Linked DNA regions of Planctomyces sp. SH-PL62. The protein of the gene in region 2 interacts with the protein of the main gene of each other region in a pairwise test. Links are inferred from orthologs where the notes say so. Each region holds a gene or a part of one and is shown on either strand. Other genes may lie near its edges.

What was found. The genes of interacting proteins can lie anywhere in the genome.
Region 1: the proteins of VT85_RS23220 (region 2) and VT85_RS09300 interact in binary tests that used the Escherichia coli proteins (3 or more experiments, as listed by UniProt). The link is inferred for Planctomyces sp. SH-PL62 from one-to-one orthologs.

The regions. Positions count from the first base shown.
Region 1 is NZ_CP011273.1:2,412,660-2,420,464, forward strand. The notes cover bases 1,324-4,720. They hold VT85_RS09300 (2-oxoglutarate dehydrogenase E1 component), read left to right. Parts: upstream 1,324-1,706; coding sequence 1,707-4,520; downstream 4,521-4,720. Other genes in these bases: VT85_RS09295 (biotin/lipoate A/B protein ligase family protein), read left to right, coding at 1,324-1,430; odhB (2-oxoglutarate dehydrogenase complex dihydrolipoyllysine-residue succinyltransferase), read left to right, coding at 4,524-4,720. In the rest of the region: VT85_RS09290 (cytochrome c), read left to right, coding at 29-487; more of VT85_RS09295, read left to right, coding at 699-1,323; more of odhB, read left to right, coding at 4,721-5,768; lpdA (dihydrolipoyl dehydrogenase), read left to right, coding at 5,887-7,293; VT85_RS09315 (hypothetical protein), read left to right, coding at 7,417-7,707; dcd (dCTP deaminase), read left to right, coding at 7,704-7,805. UniProt on the Escherichia coli protein: E1 component of the 2-oxoglutarate dehydrogenase (OGDH) complex which catalyzes the decarboxylation of 2-oxoglutarate, the first step in the conversion of 2-oxoglutarate to succinyl-CoA and CO(2).
Region 2 is NZ_CP011273.1:5,933,843-5,941,186, reverse strand. The notes cover bases 1,730-4,665. They hold VT85_RS23220 (ABC-F family ATP-binding cassette domain-containing protein), read right to left. Parts: upstream 4,082-4,665; coding sequence 2,378-4,081; downstream 1,730-2,377. Other genes in these bases: VT85_RS23215 (DUF1559 domain-containing protein), read left to right, coding at 4,514-4,665; VT85_RS23225 (EamA family transporter), read left to right, coding at 1,901-2,359; VT85_RS27060 (DUF190 domain-containing protein), read left to right, coding at 1,730-1,869. Outside these bases: VT85_RS23240 (M15 family metallopeptidase), read left to right, coding at 1-582; VT85_RS23235 (fluoride efflux transporter FluC), read left to right, coding at 662-1,141; more of VT85_RS27060, read left to right, coding at 1,138-1,729; more of VT85_RS23215, read left to right, coding at 4,666-5,554; VT85_RS29780 (pseudouridine synthase), read left to right, coding at 6,802-7,344. UniProt on the Escherichia coli protein: Genetic data indicate it may be involved in ribosome assembly or function.

The DNA.
Region 1 (7,805 bases), 3.5 Mb from region 2 along the record:
TTCCCCCGATCCCAGGAGAACCGAAGATATGAAGCGCAAATGGATCGCCCTGGCCGCCAGCCTGACCTTCGGCCTCGGCCTGTGCGCGACGGCCTTCTCCGGCTCGTCCGACGAGGAGTCCGCGCTCGGCCAGATCATGGAGAAGGTGCAGAAGCAGAAGGCCGTCATCACCAAGGGCGTCCGCAACGTCGCCTCCTACAAGAAGTCGCAGTCGGACGTCGAGAAGGCCGCCAAGGAATGGGTCAAGCTCGCCAAGGAGTCCAAGCCCCACAACGAGGCCGCCAAGGCCGCCAAGGGCCAGGACGACCCCGTGAAGAAGTGGGACGAGCTGATCGACGTCTGGGTCAAGGAGTCCGAGAAGCTGGCCGAGATCGCCGCCAAGGCCGACTCCACCCAGAAGGACGCCAAGGACCAGCTCAACACCATCAACAAGAACTGCACCGAGTGCCATCAGGTCTTCCGCATCGACGCCGACGAGAATTTCTGAGTCCGCAAACGCGGGACGGCCCGCGGAGGACGACGCGAGTCGGCCCTCGCGGCCGTCCCTCGGGCGGCGCGGAAGAGAAGCGCCGACGGCCTTCCCCTATTTCGGGAAATGGGCTACACCAGACGCCGTCGAGCGACCGTCCCCGAACTCGCCCCCACCGACCTCCGCAGGGGGCCGGGACGACGGCCGACCTAAAAAAAGGCCCCGCGGCGTGCCCCCCGACCCCCTCGAACTGACGCTGGCGACCGTCCACGAGAACCTGGCGCTCGACGAGGCGATCCTGGTCGACGCCGACGAGCGCGACGGCCCCCCCGTGCTCCGCTTCTGGGAGCAGCCGGACTTCGCCGTCGTGCTGGGGTCCTCCCGGCGGCTGGCCGACGAGCTGGACGTCGGGCGCTGCCGCGAGGACGGCGTCGCCGTCGCGCGACGGACCAGCGGCGGAGGGACCGTGGTGATCGGCCCCGGGGCGCTCAACGTGACGGTCGTCCTGGCCATGGATTCCGCCCCCGAGCTGGTCACGGTGGACGGGACCCAGGCGTACGTACTGGGCCGGATCGCCGAATCGCTGCGGCACGTCGCGCCGGCGGTGGAGGTGAAGGGCTCGGGCGACCTGACGATCGCCGGCCGGAAGTTCTCGGGGAGCGCCCAGAGGCGGCTCCGGAGGCGGCTCCTGGTGCATGCGACGATCCTCTACGATTTCCCGATCGCGAGGATCACGCGTTATTTGCGGACTCCGGGGCGTCAGCCCGATTATCGGGGGGGGCGGACGCACGAGGAGTTCTTGATGAATCTCCCGGTACGGCGTAGAATTTTGACTGAATCGATCCGCTCGGCGTGGTCCCACTCCACTCTTCTCACTACGACGTCGGATGTCCCACAAGATCTGCTCGAAACTCTGCGTGTCGAGAAGTTCTCGAACCGATCTTGGATCGAGCGACTATGACGCCCCGGCGATGGAGTCGCCCGTGGTGATGCGGCGAAGACGAAGCGAGACGGCCGACCGGGCGAGCGACGAGCCCGGACCGCCTTCGCGCGCCTTCGCCGGGAGGGGTGGAACGTCGCGCGCCTACCAGAGGGAACGGTCGCATCCCCGAGACCGGACGAACGACCCGCCACGCGGGGAGGGTCGCGGCCCCGGGCTCGGAAAACCAACGCCTTCGTCAAGTCCGCGGCTCGCCCCGAGGCTTACACGCCCGGGCCGGCCAGGAGATCCATTTCGATGACACCCACGTCGGTCGTGAGCCGGGCGAACCTGGACCTGGTGGAAGCCTATCAGCGCCGGTGGCGGGAGGATCCCGCCTCGGTCGACGAGTCCTGGCGGAACTTCTTCGAGGGGTACGATCTCGGCGCCTCGCTCATCAACCCCGCCGCCGCCCCGTACGGCGACGCCCCGCCCCCCGCCCAGCAGTCCGTCAAGGCCGTCACCCGGCTGGTCGACGCCTACCGCGAGATGGGCCACAACCTGGCCGACCTCGACCCCCTCAAGCTCACCCCCCGCCGGCTGACGGACGAGCAGCTCGAGCTGGCCAACTTCGGGCTCTCGGAGGCCGACCTCGACCGGGACTTCTACACCAAGTTCGGCGAGGAGGACCACGGCACCCTCCGCGAGATCCTGTCGGTCCTGCGCGACACCTACTGCCGGACGATCGGCGTCGAGTACATGCACATCCGCGACCTGGAGATCCGTCGCTGGCTCTTCGAGCGGATGGAGCCGGTGCGGAACAACCCCCGCTTCGACCTCAAGAAGAAGCGGCGGATCATCTACAAGCTCAACGAAGCCGAGCTGTTCGAGACCTTCCTCCACAAGAACTTCGTGGGCCAGAAGCGTTTCTCGCTGGAAGGGGGCGAGATGCTGATCCCGCTCCTGGACGCGATCATCGAGCGGGCCGGCGGCCTGGGGGTCCAGGAGATCGTCATGGGCATGCCCCACCGGGGGCGGCTCAACGTGCTGGCGAACATCCTGCACAAGCCCTACGGCCTGATCTTCAGCGAGTTCGAGGGGAACATGCCGGAGACGGTCGCCGGCGACGGCGACGTCAAGTACCACCTGGGGTTCTCGGCCGACCACGTCACCCAGGACCGACGGACGGTCCACCTGACGCTCACCCCCAACCCCAGCCACCTGGAGGCCGTCAACCCGGTCGTCGAGGGCCGGATGCGGGCCAAGCAGCGGCGGGCCAAGGACGCCCTGCGGAAGCTGGGGGCCCCGATCCTGATCCACGGCGACGCCGCGTTCGCCGGCCAGGGCCTGGTGGCCGAGACGCTCAACCTCTCGCAGCTGCCGGGCTACCGCACCGGCGGCACCATCCACATCGTCGTCAACAACCAGATCGGGTTCACGACCTCCCCGAGCGAGGGCCGGTCGACCCGCTACTGCACCGACGTCGCCAAGATGATCGAGGTGCCGATCTTCCACGTCAACGGCGAGGACCCCGAGGCCGTCGTCTTCGTCGGCGAGCTGGCGACGGACTTCCGCCAGCAGTTCGGCCGGGACGTCGTCATCGACATGGTCTGCTATCGCCGCCACGGCCACAACGAAGGCGACGAGCCGGGGTTCACCCAGCCCCTGATGTACGACAACATCAAGAACCGGATCAGCGTCCGCGAGATGTACACCGAGCGCCTCGTGACCTCGGGCGAGCTGACGAGCAAGGAGGCGGAGTCGGTCGCCGAGACCTTCGCCGAGAAGCTCCAGCAGGTCCTCGAAGAGGTCAAGCGCGAGGGGGTCGAGCCCCGCACCGCCATGCCCGGCTACTCCAGCGGCCCCTGGTCGGAGCTGACGCCCCACTATTCGTTCGAGCCGGTGGAGACGGGCGTCGGGTACGACGTGCTCAAGAAGATCACGAGCGTCGCCGCCTCGCCGCCGACCGGCTTCACCCCCAACCACAAGCTCGTCCGCATCTTCAAGAACCGCGTCGCGGTCATGGAGGAGAAGGGGGGGGTCGACTGGGCGTTCGCCGAGAGCCTGGCGTTCGGGTCGCTCCTGTTGGAGGAGACCCCGGTCCGGCTCAGCGGCCAGGACAGCCGTCGCGGGACGTTCAGCCAGCGGCACGCCGTCCTGATCGACCAGCTCACCGGCCAGCCCTGGATCCCGCTCAACAACCTCGGCGGCGGCCAGGCCCAGTTCTGCGTCTACGACAGCCTGCTGTCCGAGGCCGCGGTCCTCGGCTTCGACTACGGCTACTCGCTCGACGAGCCCTCGATGCTGATCATGTGGGAGGCCCAGTTCGGCGACTTCGCCAACGGCGCCCAGGTGATCATCGACCAGTTCATCGCCTCGGCCGAGTCGAAGTGGGGGCGGGGGAGCGGCCTGGTCATGCTCCTGCCGCACGGCTACGAAGGGCAGGGGCCGGAACACTCCAGCGCCCGCCTCGAACGGTTCCTCCAGCTCTGCGCCGAGGACAACATCCAGGTCTGCGTCCCCTCCACGCCGGCCCAGTACTTCCACATGCTCAGGCGGCAGGTCCGGCGGAATTTCCGCAAGCCCCTGATCGTCATGACCCCCAAGAGCCTGCTCCGCCGCAAGGAGGCCGTGTCGCCCGTCGACCGACTCGTCGACGATCGGTTCCACGACGTCCTGGACGACTCCGACGCCCCCAGGGGCGCCCGCCGGCTCCTGCTCTGCTCCGGCAAGGTCTATTACGACCTGGCCGCCAAGCGGGCCGAGCTGGGCAAGGAGAAGGAGGTCGCGATCGTCCGCCTGGAGCAGCCCTACCCGTTCCCGGCCCAGGAGCTGAAGCAGATCCTCGACGGCTACCCGGACGTCCGCGACTGGGTCTGGGTCCAGGAAGAGTCGCAGAACATGGGCGCCTGGACGTTCGTCGCGCCCCGGCTCGAGGAGCTGATGGGCCTCCCCTTCCAGTACGTCGGCCGCGACGCCAGCGCCAGCCCGGCGACCGGCTCGAAGCTGGTCCACGACCGCGAGCAGTCCGAACTGGTCGAGGCGGCCGTCGGCGCCGCGGTCCCGCACCTCGTCTCCGCAACCCCCGTCCGCGCCCTGGCCGCCGCCGGTTCGCGGGAAGGAGTCCGTTGAAAGATGTCCGCCGTTCCGATCAGCGTCCCCGGGGTCGGTGAATCGATCTCCGAAGGCATCCTCGCCAAGTGGCTCGCCGCCGACGGCTCGACGGTCAAGGCCGGCGATCCGCTCTTCGAGCTGGAGACCGACAAGGCGACCAACGTCGTCCCCGCGCCGGCCTCGGGCGTCCTCAAAGCCCAGGCCGCCGAGGGGGACACCGTCGCCATCGGCGCCACCGTCGGCGTCATCGACCCGTCGGGAACCCCCACCGCCGCCGCCGCCGCCGCCGCCGCCAAGACCCCCGCTCCCGAGCGGGGGGATTCCAAGCCGACCCCGGCGCCCGCGAAGGGGGCCGCGAACGGCGTCGACCACCTCTCGCCCGCCGTCCGCCGGATCGTCGCCGAGGAAGGCGTCGACCCGTCCCAGGTCGCCGGGACCGGCAAGGGAGGGCGGATCACCAAGGGAGACGTCCTGGACCACGCGGCCTCCGGCGCGTCCGCCAAGGCCCCTGAATCGGCGCCCGCTCCGGCCGCCCCGCCGGCCCCGAAGCCTCCCGTGGCGAAGGAAGGCCGCGAGACCCGCGAGCGGATGAGCGGCCTCCGGCAGCGGATCGCCCAGCGCCTGGTCGAGGCCCAGCACACGGCCGCCATCCTCACGACCTTCAACGAGGTCGACCTGACCCGCGTCATGGCGACCCGGTCGAAGTACAAGGAGGCGTTCCAGAAGGCCCACGGGGTCTCCCTGGGCTTCATGTCCTTCTTCATCAAGGCGACGATCGAGGCCCTCAAGGCGTTCCCGAACGTCAATGCCCGGATCGAAGGGCATGAGATCGTCCGCCACAACTACTACAACATCGGCGTGGCCGTGAGCACCGATCGGGGCCTCATGGTCCCCGTCGTCCGCGACGCCGACCAGCTCTCGTTCGCCGGCATCGAGCTGGCCATCGGCCACTACGCCGACAAGGCCCGCAAGGGCACGATCGGCGTCGACGACCTCCAGGGGGGGACGTTCACGATCACCAACGGCGGCGTCTTCGGCTCGCTCGTCTCGACGCCGATCCTCAACCCCCCCCAGAGCGGCATCCTCGGCATGCACGCGATCAAGAAGCGCCCCGTCGTCGTCGACGACCAGATCGTCATCCGGCCCATGATGTACCTGGCCCTCTCGTACGACCACCGGCTGATCGACGGCCGAGAGGCCGTCAGCGCCCTGGTCCGCATCAAGGATTGCCTCGAAGACCCCGAGCGGCTGCTCCTGGAAATCTGACGACCAACCCCCATCCGGCCTCGGACGAGCCCCCGCGCGGGCCCGTCCGGGGCTTTTTTTCGAATCCCGAACGACTCGGCTCGACTCACCTTAACGAACGAGAAAAGAGGAACCCGCGGTGGCGGAACGGTACGACCTGGTCGTGATCGGGGCGGGCCCCGGCGGATATGTGGCGGCGATCCGGGCGGCCCAGCTCGGGCTCAAGGTCGCCTGCGTCGAGAAGGCCGCGGCTCTCGGCGGGACCTGCCTGCGGATCGGCTGCATCCCCAGCAAGGCGCTGCTGGACTCCAGCGAGTTCTACCACCTGGCCGAGGCCAAGTTCGCCAAGCACGGCATCACGTACGAGAAGCTCGGCATCGACCTGCCGGCGATGCTCAAGCGGAAGGATCAGGTCGTCAAGGGGCTGACCGACGGCGTCGCCTACCTCTTCCGCAAGAACAAGATCACCCCCGTCTTCGGCGCGGCCAAACTGACCTCGCCGACGACCGTGCAAGTGGCCGGGAACGACGGCAAGGCCGTCGACCTGGAAGCCGGACACATCCTCCTGGCGACCGGCTCCGAGCCGATCAACCTGCCGTTCCTGCCGTTCGACGGCAAGACCGTCGTCAGCTCGACCGAGGCCCTGGCGTTCGACGCCGTCCCCAAGCACCTCGTCGTCGTCGGCGGCGGGGCCATCGGCCTGGAACTGGGGTCGGTCTGGCGTCGCCTGGGCGCCAAGGTCACCGTCGTCGAGTTCCTCCCCCGCATCGTCCCGTCCTCCGACTTCGAGATCGGCGAACTGCTCCGCAAGAGCCTGGCCAAGCAGGGCCTGGAGTTCCACCTGGAGACCAAGGTCTCCGGCGCCGAGATCAAGCCCGACGGGGCCGTCGTCAAGGCGACGAACGCCAAGGGGGAGGAGCTGTCCTTCCCCTGCGACAAGATCCTGGTCTCGGTCGGCCGCCGCGCCTACACCGAGGGCCTGGGCCTGGACAGGGCCGGGGTGCAGGCCGACCCGAAGTCCGGCAAGATCCCCGTCGACCCCCATTTCCGGACCAACGTGGCGACGATCTCGGCCCTCGGCGACCTGATCGCCGGGCCCATGCTCGCCCACAAGGCCGAGGACGAAGGGGTCGCCTTCGCCGAGCTGCTCGTCGGCAAGGCGGGCCACGTCGATTACGACACCATCCCCAACGTCGTCTACACCTGGCCCGAACTCGCCAGCGTGGGACGCACCGAGGAGCAGTTGAAGGAGCAGGGGGTCGAATACCGCGTCGGCAAGTCGGCCTTCGCGGCCAACGGCCGGGCCAAGGCCATGGACGAGACCGAAGGCGTGGTGAAGCTCCTCGCCGAGGCCAAAACCGACCGCCTGCTGGGTGCGCACATCGTCGGCCCCCGGGCCAGCGACCTGATCGCCGAGCTGGTGGCGGTGATGGAGTTCGGCGGCTCGGCCGAAGATATCGCCCGCACCAGCCACGCCCACCCGACCCTCAGCGAGGTCGTCCGCGAGGCGGCCCTGGCCGTCGACAAGCGGTCGATCAGCGGCTGATCCGCGAAATCCGAACCCCCGGCGCGGTCGATCCGACTCCGCCGCTTGCAACCCGCGCCGGGGAGGCTAAACTGATCGCACGTACACAACTCGATCGTCGCCGGGCCGGGGAGTCGGAACATCATGTGGGAAGTCCTCTGTGAAGTGGGCGCGGGGCTGCGGCCGTCGGAGCGGACGGTGGCGGTCCCGGACGTCTACGGCAACCGCCACCACCTCCGCGTGGAGGCGGGCTTCATCGCCGAGGTGGACGGCAAGGCCTACATCCCGGTGGGGATGATCGGCGTGGACGAGGCCAAGCAGCTCGCCCTGGTGGAGCTGCCGCACGAGTCCGACGCCGGCATCAACCGGCTCTGGGTCTGGCAGGCCAACCTGCACAAGATCGAGGCGGCGAGCGGGGCGAAGGCCGTCTCATGATCCTCTCCGACCGGGAGATCGACGCCGCCCTCCGTCGCGGGCAGGTGCGGATCACGCCGCCGCCGGACGACCTGGCCTCCGAGGTCTGGTCGTCCACG
Region 2 (7,344 bases):
ATCGACGACCCCGTGATCGACAGCGCCATGACCGAGGCCGAGGCGTTCGACGGCCTCCGCCCCGGCTGCCCGGACGCCATCCGCGACGCCCAGCGGCTCTTCGACGTCCTCTATCTCGGCTTCGACGGCAAGGTCCACAAGGGCCAGATCGTCGCCCACCAGGACCTCGTCGACGACATCCGCCACGCCTTCGCCGTCGCCCTCCGCGAGAAGTTCCCGATCCAGTCGGCCGTCCCGGTCTCCCACCCCAGGTTCCGCAAGAACGGGTTCTGGGATGATGATCTCTCGATGGAAGCGAACAACTCGTCGAGCTTCAATTACCGCCCGATCACCGGCGGGACCCGGATCTCCAACCACGGCTACGGCCGCGCCATCGACCTCAACACCGTCCAGAACCCCTACGTCAAGGGGAAGCTCGTCCTGCCGCCGGGCGCGACCTACGACCCCAGGGCCCCCGGAACCCTGACCCGAGACCACCCCGTCACCCGCGCCTTCGTCGAACGCGGCTGGACCTGGGCCGGCGACTGGAAGTCCCCCAGCCCCACCGATTATCAGCACTTCGAGAAGCCCGAGCGCCCCTGACTGATCGGCGAGCGGCCCGAACCCCGCCTCGCCTCGCCTCGTTCCTCACCCTCTCGCAACGATCGTCGGGAGCCGCGCCGTGGAAGTCTGGAGCCGTGTCCTGGTGTTGTCGCTGGGGGGGATGCTGGGCGTCAACGCCCGCTACTGGGTGGGCGTGGGCCTGAGCCGGTGGGTCGCCTCGCACTGGGGGACCTTCGTCATCAACGCGAGCGGCTCGTTCGCCATCGGCTTCCTCACCACCGCGCTGACGCACTGGCTGCCGCATCCCCACGCCCGGCTGGCGATCCTGACCGGCTTCCTCGGCGGCTACACGACCTTCTCCACCTTCGCGTTCGAATCGGTCACGCTCTGGCAGCGCGGCGAGCGCGGCGCGGCGGCGTTCAACATGGCGGGGAGCGTCGCGACCGGATTCCTGGCCGCGTTCCTGGGCATCATCCTGGCCCGAGACCTCTTCCCCTCTTACGGGGCCTCTCAGGCGAGCGCCGACGCCCCCCGGTCGGCGGCGTTCGAGCAGGGCGCGAACGACGCGACCGCGACCGTGGACGAGGAGGGATCTTGATCCCGCCGGACGCCGTACTCCTGCGGCTCCTCCTGAACGCGAGCCGGCGATGGCGCGGTCGGCCCGTCTACCGGGCCGTCGTCGAGACGGCCCGTTCGCGGCAAGTGGCGGGGGCCTCGGTTTTCCTCGTGGACCTCAGCTACGGCGCCCGCCGCCGGATCCACGACGCCCGCAGCGAGTATCAGGGCCTCGACGTGCCGGTCGCCGTCGAGGTGGTCGACGGGGCCGACCGCGTCGACTCCCTGCTCGGCGACCTCTCCGCGATGGAGCCCGCCGGGCTCGTCACGGTCGAGCCGGTCCGGGTCGTCGTTTATGCATCCCATGCCGGCGTCGCGGGCGTCGGAAGTCCCGCCGCCGTCTCTCCGCTCCCCGGAGTCTCGTCGATGACGCTCGAAGGCGAAGCGCGGCGCGTGACCCTCTACCTCGGCAGCTCGGATCTGTGGCGGGGCCGCAACCTGGCCTCGGCGATCGTCATGCGGTGCCGCGAGCTGGGCCTGGCCGGCGCCACGGCGAGCCTCGGCGTGATGGGGTTCGGCCGCACCTCCGTCATCCACCGCGCCCACCTCCTCGGCCTTTCCGAGGACGTGCCCGAGAAGGTCGAGATCGTCGACCGGCCCGAGCGGATCGACGCGATCCTCCCGATCCTGAAAGAGATGGTCGACGGCGGCCTGATCGTGGTGCAAGACGTCCGGGTCGTCGACTTCCGGCCCTCGTCCCCCTTGAAGTGAAGCCCGCCCGACCCTGCCGGAGTCCTTCGCGATGATGGACCTGAACTGGCCCGCCTGCGCCGCGCTGTCGGCCGTCTTCGCCGGGCTCACGGCGCTGCTCGCGAAGATCGGCGTGAGCCAGGTCCCGTCGAACCTGGCGACCCTCATCCGCACCCTCGTCGTGGTCGCCTTCGCGACGGTCCTGGTCCTGGCGCGGGGCGAGCTGCGCGGCCTCGGCGCGCTCACCGCCCGCGACTGGACGGCCCTGGTCCTCTCGGGGGTCGCGACCGGGCTCTCCTGGCTTTTCTACTTCGCCGCCCTGAAGACCGGCCCGATCTCGGGCGTGGCCCCCATCGACAAGCTCAGCTTCGTCATCGCCATGTCGCTCGGCTTCCTGATCCTCCGCGAGCCGATCAAGCCCCTCACCCTCCTCGGCGCCGCCCTCATCGTCGTGGGCGTCCTCCTCACCCTCCCCACGATCCAGGAGAGCCTCAAGCGGGCGTTCGGGTGAGGTTTCCTCGGCCCGACCTCAGCCGACCGAAGACGCCCGGCGGCCGGCCTTGGGATCGGCGCCGTTGGGGGAGTCTTCGGTCCGGGGCTTGACCCTGCGCGTGAGCACGGCGAAGGGGCTGTCGGCCTCTTGCCGCTTGAGCTTGGCGTAGAGGTAGTCGTCGTAGCTGCAGGGGTAGACCGTCAGCTTGCCCGCCTCGACCTCGATCACCTTGTTCGCCACGGCGCGGATGAAGTGCTCGTCGTGCGAGATGAAGCAGAGCGAGCCCGAATACTCGTTCAGGGCTTCCTCGAGCACGTCGCGGCTGGCGATGTCGAGATGGTTGGTCGGCTCGTCCATCATGATGAAGTTGTGGGCGACGGTGAGGATCCGCGCCAGGCAGAGGCGGGTCTTCTCGCCGCCGGAGAGCGACCCGACGGTCTTCTCGACGGCGTCGCCCGAGAAGAGGAAGGCGCCGAGCATGTGCCGCAGGGCGCCTTCGCTGGCGCCGGGGTGGACGTCGCGCAGGTTGGCGATCACGGTCGACTTCATGTTCAGGCCTTCGACCCGGTGCTGGGCGAAGTAGGTGGCGAGGACGTTGCTGCCGAACGCGACCTCGCCCCGCGTCGCCGCGTGGACGCCCGCCAGCAGCTTCATGAGCGTCGTCTTGCCGGCGCCGTTGGGCCCGACCAGCACCACCTTGTCGCCTCGCTCGATCTCCAGCGAGAGGCTGCGATAGACCTCCCTGGCGCCGTAAGAGAACGCGACGTCGACGAACTTGGCGACGATGTGGCCGCTCCGGGGCGGCTCGGGCAGGCGGAATCGGGCGGTGGCGTTGTCGGTCCGGGGCGCGTCGATCCGATCGATCTTGTCCATCGCCTTCAGCCGGCTCTGGGCCCGCGAGGCGGTCGCCGCGTTGGCGCGGTTGCGATCGACGAAATCCTGCATCTGGCGGATCTTCTTCTGCTGCGTGTCGAACGACGCCTGGTGGACCGCCAGCCGGTGCTCCTTCTGCGGGATGTGGGCCGAATAGTTGCCGGGGTAGGAGTGGAGCTTGCCCAGCTCCAGCTCGAACGTCTTGGTGATCACCCGGTCGAGGAAGTCGCGGTCGTGGCAGGTGATCAGGATCGCGCCGGAGTAGGAGCGGAGGAAATCCTCGAACCACTTGACGCTTAAAAGGTCGAGGTGGTTGGTGGGCTCGTCGAGGAGCAGCAGGTCGTGTTCGAAGGCGAGCAGGCCGCCGAGCGCCAGCCGCATCGCCCAGCCCCCCGAGAGGGTGGCGACCGGCGCGTCCAGCTGGGCGACCGAGAATCCCAGGCCCAGCAGGATCGCCTTGGCGCGGGCTTCCATGTCGTAGCCGCCGGCCGAGACGAACGCTTCCATCGCGTCGTCGTAGTCGTCCAGGGCCTGCGGGTCGCCGTCTTCCAGCCCCTTCATGACCGCCTTGAGCCGAACGTCGGCCTCGGTCCAGGGGCCGAGATGGTTCAGCATGTTCTCGAAGACCGTCCCCTCGCGGAGCGGGTGCATCTCCTGCGAGAGATAGCCGATCGAGCACTTGCGGTCGCGGAGCATCTCCCCGGAGTCCAGCGACTCCTCGCGCATCAACACCTTGAACAGGGTCGACTTGCCGGTGCCGTTCTTCCCGAGCAGGCCGATCCGCTCGCCTCGGGTGATCGAGGCGTCGATGCCGTCGTAAATCGTCTGATGGCCGAACTTCTTGTGGGCGTTGACCAAACGGATCATCGGGGGGTTCGTCTCGCGGATGGCGGGCAGGAAGGGGGGGACCGAACGCCGAATCGAAGTCCGGCCGGTCCCGTCGTCGAAATCAGGCGTCGAGAGTCGGAATAAAGTTCATAAGAGTAACTTTATCGATGGTCTTCGGCAAGGGACGTTCGCGAGGCCACGATCGGCCAGGCGCCGAATTTGGGAGGGCGGGGCGTTCCGTCGGCGCTTCGATTCCACCCATATCACCTCGCTTTCCCTCTTCGAGCTCCCAGCCGACGCTTGCCGAAATTGTGGGCGAGTCGAGCGTTCCGCACGGTCGGGGCCGGCGACCAGAAGTCGATCGTCCCGGCGATCTTCGCCTCAACATCGATATTGCCACGCCGTACCTCATCTCCGATGCTTGTCATGGGTTCGTTGGCGTCGTTCTCATGCCCGGGCGGGGGATTTGTCATGGCGGATACCAACCCCACCACAGTCCGCCGTGGTTTCAGCTTGATCGAGCTACTGGTGGTGATCCTGATCATCGCCGTGTTGATCGCGCTCCTGCTGCCCGCCGTGCAAGCCGTGCGCGAGGGGGCCCGGCGGGTCCAGTGCACGAACAACCTCAAGCAACTCGCCCTGGCGGCGGCCAACTACCACGACGTCAACGGCGTCCTCCCGGGCAGCCAGTACGGGGCGGCCACGCTCGGCCAGTTCGTCCGCCTCCTGCCCTACCTGGAGCAGGGCCCGGCCTATGCTTCGGCCAACTTCGACCGGCAGGCTCTCTACCCGGAGAACAGCACGATCGCGGGTCAGGCCATCGGCGGCTTGATCTGTCCCAGCGACACCGATTCAGCCCCGGTGTCGGTGGACGCGGGCGAGTGGTTCGCACCTTCCATCGGGTTGTGGCGGCAGTGCTTCTCCAGCTACGCCGGGTTCTCGGGCACCTGGACGCTGAGCCTGGGCAGCGACGGATTCGCCCAGCGATATGCCAGCATGAATGGCGTGATCTATGGCGAGGGCGCGGTCGGGCTCTCCGGGATCACCGATGGCGCGAGCAACACCCTGCTCTTCGGCGAGTGCGCCCATGGCGTGCTGACCGGGGGGAAGGTGAACACCGACGGCCTCACCCGGCCGCCGTCCGGCTACCACTGGTGGCACCTGGGCGCGGGCAAGCATTCGCAGGTCGAGACGTTCTTCCCGCCGAACGGGTCGGGGAAGATCGGCCCGACCACGGTCAACCATGTCCCGAGGAACCCGGCGAGCTTCCATCCCGGCGGGGTCAACGCGGCCTTCTGCGACGGCTCGGTGCGGTTCATCAAGGAGACGGTCGACAGCTGGCGGAACGACCCGGCGACCGGCTACCCGCCGGAGGTCGGCCGTGACGGGACCGGCGAGCCCGACATCGACGGCATGAGCCTGTACACGATCGCTCCGGGGACGTACTTCGGCGTCTGGCAGAAGCTCTCGACCCGCAACTTCGGCGACGTCGTCGCTACCGACGAGTTTTGACCCGGCGGGCGGTCGACCAGGGCTCGGGGTGCCTTGGCGCAAACCCCCTCCCGGGGTTTCGTCAGTGCTTGCAAGACCGTCGGCGCTTGGGGCCGTCCGTCAGGACGACCTACATCAACTTCTCCAGCAGATCCTCCGCTCGTCTCAGGGCCCGTTCTCGAACCGGAAGGAACACGTGTCTCACCCAGTCTGGGTGAGGTGGCAAGGCCTTGCCGTCCCGGACCTTGGGGACGAAGACGGGACGAAAACCAGGCCAGTGTGCATGTGCGCCGGTTTCCAGGAACTCGCGCCCCCTCGCGATGGCGTTCTCCAGGGCCTTGATGCGTTCAAGTACGGCCTTTTGCTTTGTGTTCATGGTCGGAGGCTCACCGTCGTCGACAGGGAAGGGACGCTCGACGACGACATCCTATGAGGCCGTACCAGGATGACGGACGCCGAGGCGGCTCGCGATCCGTCGACGGATTCCGCAGATCCCTGCGATCAACCCGCGCATCCGGTCGTACAATCTAAATTGGGATGATGTGCCGATCCCGAACCGGGACGAGGCACCGTGGGATGACATGACGGCGAGCGTCTTGACGGCGTGACGCGCCGAGGTCCATCAAAAGCGCCGAACGAAGCCAATTCCGGAATGCTCCTCGTTTGACTCCACTACCTCAAGGGGGGCAGGAGACGGCGATCGATGTTGTGACGTAAGGGATTTGCCTGGTTAAGGATGCGTGAGTCGAATCCGTCCCCGGCCCGAGCGATCGAACCCAATCGCGTTGCGACGCCCCGAGATTCATCAAAAGCGCCGAACGAAGCCAATTTCGACGGCCGAGGTTTTGACGAAAGAGCTTGTCTTGTCAGGGGATGCATAGGTTGGGTCCGTTTGTGGGCGGCGCGATCGAACCCAATTGCGGGAGCGATCGAACCCAATCGCGGCGGCGTCCCGGAGCGTTTCGCTGAGCGGTTTGGGAGCAGTCGACCGGAGCCCCCCTTTAGGGCCGGAGCCGGTTTCGCAACCTGGGACGTCGACGAAATTTGCAGGATGGGGAGTTGGACGGGGCGCCGGTTTTCGGGGGGCGCCCGGCGGCGAGGCGAAAGTCGGATCCAATCGCACGCCCGTGCTGGTCGAATGGGCCCCGAAAATCGTAAGATGGAAGGCTATCCAACCGCCCTGAGCGCGAGCAGCCTCGGGGGGTGGTCGAATCGGTTCCGGTGGCCCGTTCGCTGCCGTGCAAGAGAGAAGACGAGGAGCGTGGGCCATGGCGGAGCGACGATCATTCCAGGGAGGCGGAAAAGGCCGACCGGCGCGAAAAGAAGGGGGCGGACCCAAACCGCCCGGCGGCCCCCAGCGGAGCCTTTCCGGGTCAGGACCTCGGCGATTCAACAAGGGGGCCAAGCCGTTTCGCCCCGGCCAGCCTCAGGGATCGCAGTCCAACTACGGCGATCGTCGGCCCCCTCGGCCCGGCGGACCGGGGCAGGGGCCGGGGTCGAATTACGGCGACCGCAAGCCCTCTCGCGGCCCCGCCGGCGGTGCCCCGCGCCAGCCCCGACGGTTCGAGGCCCAGGGCGGCCCCGAGAATGAGAAGGGCGACCGCCTCCAGAAAGTCCTGGCCCAGTCCGGGTTGGGGTCGCGCCGCGCCTGCGAGGAATACATCCTCCAGGGCCGTGTCACGGTCGACGGCAAGACCGTCAAGGAGCTTGGCGCGCGGGTGCACCCCGGCTCCTCCGTGATCGCCGTCGACGGCGAGAGGCTCAAGGCCGAGCGCCACGTCTACTTCGCGGTCAACAAGCCCAAGGGGTAC